Regions from separate parts of the Pseudoalteromonas sp. NCCP-2140 genome, predicted to be linked through region 2. Evidence: predicted binding sites of a transcription regulator. Region 2 holds the regulator's gene; the other holds the start of a gene.
The links. Region 2 encodes NrdR, which represses ribonucleotide reductase genes. Its sites were predicted from a motif close to AAACACNANATNTNGTGTTT; they were not measured.
Positions count from the first base shown of each region.

Region 1: the regulator NrdR is predicted to act here: its motif matches at 1,979-1,998, upstream of nrdA (class 1a ribonucleoside-diphosphate reductase subunit alpha).

Region 1 is NZ_BRCZ01000001.1:436,785-440,209, forward strand. Features, by position in the region: gene gyrA (DNA topoisomerase (ATP-hydrolyzing) subunit A) at 1-148, opposite strand, end outside; gene ubiG (bifunctional 2-polyprenyl-6-hydroxyphenol methylase/3-demethylubiquinol 3-O-methyltransferase UbiG) at 325-1,035, shown strand; gene NFU46_RS02145 (HAD family hydrolase) at 1,035-1,709, shown strand; gene nrdA (class 1a ribonucleoside-diphosphate reductase subunit alpha) at 2,102-3,425, shown strand, end outside.
Region 2 is NZ_BRCZ01000013.1:54,715-58,139, reverse strand. Features, by position in the region: gene ribBA (bifunctional 3,4-dihydroxy-2-butanone-4-phosphate synthase/GTP cyclohydrolase II) at 1-107, opposite strand, end outside; gene NFU46_RS18305 (riboflavin synthase) at 150-803, opposite strand; gene ribD (bifunctional diaminohydroxyphosphoribosylaminopyrimidine deaminase/5-amino-6-(5-phosphoribosylamino)uracil reductase RibD) at 808-1,947, opposite strand; gene nrdR (transcriptional regulator NrdR) at 1,950-2,399, opposite strand; gene glyA (serine hydroxymethyltransferase) at 2,508-3,425, opposite strand, start outside.

The sequences.
Region 1 (3,425 bases), on a different contig from region 2:
ACAGAACGCGGCGGTGAACTGGCTTTAAGCCGTCACGTACGTCTGGCAATGCACGTCCTACGATTACACTCATCGCGTAATCAAGGTAGGAATTTTTTAATTCATCTTCAATATTGACTGGCAGAATTTCATTGGCGAGATCAGTCATTTGATTTCACATTCCTTCAGTATTGACTCATTAAGAGGCAAACCGCCGTCTTAAGAGCTTTAGTTATTATTTCCAGACCATGCTATCACAATTTATTTAGATTTACAGGCGCTAAATCTTTGCGATTTATTAATTTCCCCCTATATAATGGCCTCAGATTAACGAGGAAGTTTTTTATGACCGAGCATCAAAATGTAGATAATGCAGAAATTGCAAAGTTTGAAGCCATCGCAGAACGTTGGTGGGACCGCGACGGAGAGTTCAAACCCCTTCATGAAATAAATCCTCTACGTTTGGATTTTGTCGCTGATAAAGTAGGCGGCTTATTTGATAAGGAAACCTTAGATGTTGGCTGTGGTGGCGGCATCTTAAGTGAAAGTATGGCGCGTATGGGCGCTAAAGTAACCGGCATCGATATGGGCCAAGAGCCACTTACCGTTGCTAAGTTACATAGTTTAGAAACAGGCGTACCTGTTGATTATATAAAAGTACCTGCAGAGCAATTTGCTGCTGAGCACCCTGCTCGCTTTGATGTAGTGACTTGTATGGAAATGCTTGAGCATGTTCCAGACCCTGCTTCAATTATTCGTGCTGTAGCTGAACTTGCTAAACCGGGCGCCGATGTCTTCTTTTCAACATTAAATAAAACACCAAAAGCCTACTTGTTTGCTATTGTAGGTGCTGAAAAGCTTTTAAAAATGGTCCCTGAAGGTACACATGACCATAAAAAGTTTATTAAACCTGCACAGCTTATTGCATGGGCAGAAGAAGCGGGATTAAAAGTACGCGCCAGTACCGGCCTTCATTATAACCCGTTTTCTAAGCAGTACAGCTTAAATGATGATGTAAGTGTTAATTACATCCTCCACTTTGAGAAACTAGCCTGATGAGTGGTGTGCAAGCACCATCTATCGATTTTGATGCGTTTATCTTTGATTTAGATGGCACACTACTCGATACCGCGGATGACTTAGGTGGTGCATTAAACCGAGTGTTAACAGATGCCAATGTGGCGCCTGTTGCTGAGCATGTTTATCGCCCTGCTGCTTCTAACGGTGCAAATGCATTATTAGAAGTGGGCTTTGGTGATAAATGGCCTGAACTTGAACAACTCGCCTTGCGCCAGCAGCTTCTTGACTACTACGCCGAAGATATTGCTGTGCACAGTAAATGCTTCAACGGCATAGAACAGCTTTTAATTGCACTTGAGCAAAACAATATTAAGTGGGGCATTATGACTAATAAGCCCGGCTTTTTAACTGAGCCCTTAGTGCAAGCTATTCCCTCTTTGCGTGATGCAAAAGCGGTTGTGAGTGGCGATACATTAGCTGTGTCAAAACCATCACCGGATCCACTATTACACACCGCTGAGATCTTAGACGTTGATCCGAGCCGTTGTTTGTATATCGGTGATGCTGAACGTGATATTCAAGCTGCAAAAGCAGCCAATATGTACAGCGCAGCGGCGTTATGGGGTTATATACCCAGTGTAGACGCTGCACTTGGCTGGCAAGCGGATTTCAATTGGCAAACGCCGATTGATGGTTTTAACCATATATAGTGTTATTTGATAACTGAAACACCATATATTGTGATTTGATTTACTTTTGAGCATTCATTGATGATAAAAAAATCACTCAAAATTTATTTTTAAAAACGGTAAATTTTCTGGATCTTTTGTTGATTTCTACAAATTTCGTCGTCTATGAATGTTCAAAGGTTAATGGTCACTAACACAATGCGTTTATCCAATAGTTATCCACAAAATGGGGCAATTCTATCCCTTGCAAAACAGCGCAGACCACACTATCTTGTGATCTGCAATTTAAACAACACCAGATATTGTGGCTAAATGTTATTCAATTAGATCACCCTGGCGTTTAATAATAATAATTACATAAAGAATACCTTTGTCTTTACAACTATAATTTCCCAAGGAATACAGGCAAAACTATGAACCAACAGCTATCTGTAAGCAAACGTGACGGCCGTAAAGAGTCACTTGATCTAGATAAGATCCATCGCGTGATCGCTTGGGCCGCAGAAGGTCTAGAGAATGTGTCTGTCTCACAAGTTGAATTAAAATCACATATTCAATTTTATGACGGCATTCGTACCGATGACATTCATGAAACAATCATCAAAGCTGCAGCTGATCAGATCTCTAAAGATACGCCTGATTACCAATACCTAGCTGCTCGCTTAGCTGTATTCCATTTACGTAAAAAAGCGTACGGTCAATTTGAGCCACCACGCTTATACGATCACATCACGAAATTAGTTGAAGACAAGCGTTATGATCAACACCTACTTGTTGACTATACCGAGCAAGAAATTGACGAGTTAGATGCTTACATAGATCACAACCGTGACTTAAACTTCAGCTACGCTGCTGTAAAGCAACTTGAAGGTAAGTATTTAGTTCAAAACCGTGTTACTGGTGAAATCTACGAAAGTGCACAGTTTTTATATATCTTAGTGGCTTCAAGCTTATTCTCTGATTATCCAAAAGAGACACGCCTTGATTACATCAAGCGTTTTTATGATGCAGTATCTACATTCAAAATTTCATTACCTACACCTATCATGGCTGGTGTACGTACCCCTACACGTCAGTTCAGCTCATGTGTACTTATTGAATGTGGTGATAGCCTAGATTCTATTAATGCAACATCGTCTGCGATTGTTAAATACGTATCACAACGTGCGGGTATTGGTATTAATGCCGGTCGCATCCGTGCCCTTGGTAGCCCTATTCGTAACGGCGAAGCGTACCACACAGGTTGTATTCCGTTTTATAAGCACTTCCAAACAGCGGTTAAGAGCTGTTCACAAGGTGGTGTTCGTGGCGGCGCAGCAACGTTGTTCTACCCGCTTTGGCACTTAGAAGTTGAAAACCTACTTGTTCTTAAGAACAACCGTGGTGTTGATGATAACCGTGTACGTCATCTTGACTACGGTGTGCAGTTCAATAAATTAATGTATAGCCGTTTAATCAAAGACGATTACATCACATTATTTAGCCCTTCAGATGTACCAGGTCTATACGATGCGTTCTTTGAAGATCAAGCGAAGTTTGATGAGCTATACATCAAATACGAGCAAGACGAGTCAATTCGTAAAAAACGTATTAAGGCGATTGAGTTATTCTCAATGTTTGCACAAGAGCGTGCGAGCACAGGTCGTATCTACTTACAAAACGTTGACCACTGTAATACGCACAGCCCGTTCATCTCGACTGTGGCGCCAATTCGTCAATCTAACTTATGTTTAGAAA
Region 2 (3,425 bases):
GCGATAATTAAATCGCCTTCATTTTCTCGGTCTTCATCGTCCATTAAAATAACCATTTTACCGGCTTTAATGTCATCGATAATTTCTTGCGCGCTGTGTAAATTCATAATGTGCCCATGAGAGTATGATTAATAGTGACGTATCTGTGCTTATTTAATAAAGCCAGCTTGTGCTAGCAAGCTCATTGATATGTCTGAACGGGAAGGTTGTTCAGCCCCTTTAATTAGGCGCTCTAAATAGCGAGCAATCTGGTCAACTTCTAAGTTCACCTGAGTCCCCACCTGAAATTCTGCAATCGTTGTTTGCTCTGCAGTATGCGGAACAATCGTCAGCTTAAAGCGATTTTGCTCAACCTCGTTAACGGTTAAGCTAATGCCATCAATACACACCGAACCTTTGTACGGAATGTACTTCATTAAATCATTGTCTGTGCTTAACCAGTACTCGGTTGCACGAGCATTGGGACTAATACTTTCGACAGTCGCAATACCATCAACATGCCCTGACACTAAGTGCCCACCTAAGCGAGAAACCGGTTGCATGGCTTTTTCAAGGTTAACTGTTTGACCTTTTTTATAATGTGCAAACCCAGTTAAGCTAATTGTTTCGTTTGATAAGTCAGCACTAAAACCATCGCTATGTTTAGCGACAACCGTTAAACACACACCATTGGTGGCAATACTGTCACCGAGCTTGACGTCTTTCATATCCAAATTAGGGCTTTGAATACGAATAGCTAGATCACCTTGCTTTTGTGTTAGTTCAACAATTTTACCTGTTGCTTCAATAATTCCAGTAAACATAGTGCTACTCTTTATTTTCAATGTCTGTGGCTTGCTTTGCTTTTATCGCTGTTAAGCGAATATCATCGCCAATCATCACTGTATCAGTAAAGGTCAGTTCAGTGATATCACTCATCATGGTGACTTCTGCAAAGTTTAGTAAGCTTTTGCCCATATCACCTATTAACTTAGGGGCAATATAAACAATGTATTCGTCAATTAAATCTTGCTCTGCGAACACACCAGCAAGGGTTGCACCCGCTTCGAGCCAAATATGATTAAATTGTAGTTCAGCAAGACGCTTTAAAACCGCCGATAAATCAACTTTATTGTTAATTGCTGGTACTACTTCGTGTTTAACAAAGTGAGGCCATTTGGTGTGATTATCAAGCGAAGTGGTAAAAATTATCACCGGGCTCTCGATGCTGAATAACGCAAGCTCAGGCGTTAACCTGTTTTGTGAGTCAATAATGATTCGGGTTGGTTGGCGCAAAGGCAACGATGTTGGCATGGTAAATGGCAACTCACCAACACGAACATTAAGTTTGGCATTATCAGTAATAACGGTGTCTGCACCGGTTAAGATAGCACAGCTTTGTGCACGAAATGCTTGCACATCTTGGCGCGCTTTAGGGCCTGTTATCCATTTACTTTGGCCGTTATTTAGCGCGGTTTTACCATCTAAACTACATGCCATTTTACAAGTCACATATGGCAATCCAGTTTCCATACGCTTTAAAAAGCCCTTATTTAAATCGCGCGCTTGTTGTTCAAGTAAACCTGATGCAACGCTAATACCTGCGTCGGCTAAAATTTGTAGGCCGCGACCACTCACCGCAGGGTTTGGGTCAACCATAGCGGCAATCACCTTGCTTACACCCGCGGCTTTTAAACCTTCGGCACAAGGTGGAGTACGTCCATAATGACTACAAGGCTCTAAAGTCACATAGGCAGTGGCTCCTTTCGCGTTGTCGCCAGCTACAGCCAAGGCATTCACTTCAGCATGGCCCTGCCCTGCTAATTGATGAAACCCTTCACCGACTATTTCGCCATCTTTAACCAAAACACAGCCAACATTCGGGTTTGGCGTCGTAGTAAAACGACCTTGTTTAGCCAGCTCAATGGCACGCGCCATGTAAGCCGTATCAAGCTCTGTAAACGACATGATTAATCACCTAAACGAGCGATTTCTTCACCAAACTCGCGAATATCTTCAAATGAACGATAAACCGATGCAAAACGCACATAGGCCACTTTGTCGAGTTTCTTCAGTGACTCCATGATGCACTCGCCAATTAAATGGCTAGAGATTTCACGCTCACCTGTAGCACGAAGTTGAGATTTAATGATGTTAACGACTTCGTCGACCTGCTCAGTGCTCACTGGGCGTTTCTCTAAAGCGCGATGCAAGCCATTCAGTAACTTGTCTTCATTGAATGGTTCGCGGCTACCGTCTTGCTTGATGACTCTTGGCATCACAAGTTCAGCGCCTTCAAAGGTGGTAAAGCGCTCATGGCATTCGTTACATTCACGTCGACGTCTCACTTGGTGACCACCGCCAACAAGTCGAGAATCAATTACTTTAGTATCTTTTGCGGTGCAAAAAGGGCAATGCATAGGGTTCAACTTCCGTTTATAAAAAACAAAAAAAAGCCGCTTAGTAAGCGGCCTTTATAATAGCAAAAAACAACGCTATTGTTATCTTAATTACGGTTTAACCAGTAATTAAGCGTAAACTGGTAATTTTTTACAGATAGCTTTAACTTTCTCTTTTACTTCTGCTTGTACAGACTCATCGTTGATGTTGTCTAGTACGTCACAGATCCAGCCTGCAAGCTCTTTTGACTCAGCTTCTTTGAAACCACGGCGAGTAATAGCCGGAGAACCAATACGAAGACCAGACGTTACAAACGGTGAACGTGGGTCGTTTGGTACTGAGTTTTTATTAACAGTGATGTTTGCATTACCTAGTGCAGCGTCAGCATCTTTACCTGTGATATCTTTATCGATTAGGTCAAGAAGGAATAAGTGGTTGTCTGTTTTACCAGAAACAACTTTATAGCCACGCTCTTGCAGTACTTCAACCATTGCTTGTGCGTTCTTAACAACTTGTGCTTGGTACGCTTTGAATTCTGGCTGTAATGCTTCTTTGAAAGCAACCGCTTTAGCAGCGATGATGTGGCATAAAGGACCACCTTGACCACCAGGGAAAACAGCGCTGTTTAGCTTTTTGTAGATCTCTTCATCACCACATGCAGAAACGATTAGACCGCCACGAGGACCTGCTAATGTTTTGTGAGTTGTTGTTGTAACAACGTGTGCGTGAGGGATTGGGCTTGGATATACACCCGCTGCGATAAGACCAGCAACGTGAGCCATATCTACGAATAAGTATGCACCTACTTTATCAGCGATTTCACGGAATTTAGCCCAGTCAACAACGCCTGAGTATGCAGAGAAACCAGCGATGATCATTTTTGGCTTGTGCTCTAATGCAAGTGCTTCAACTTGAGCGTAATCAATTTCGCCTGTTTCATCGTTTAGGCCGTATTGAATTGCATTGTACGTTTTACCAGAAAAGTTAACGTGTGAACCGTGAGTTAAGTGACCACCATGAGCTAAGCTCATACCTAGTACTGTATC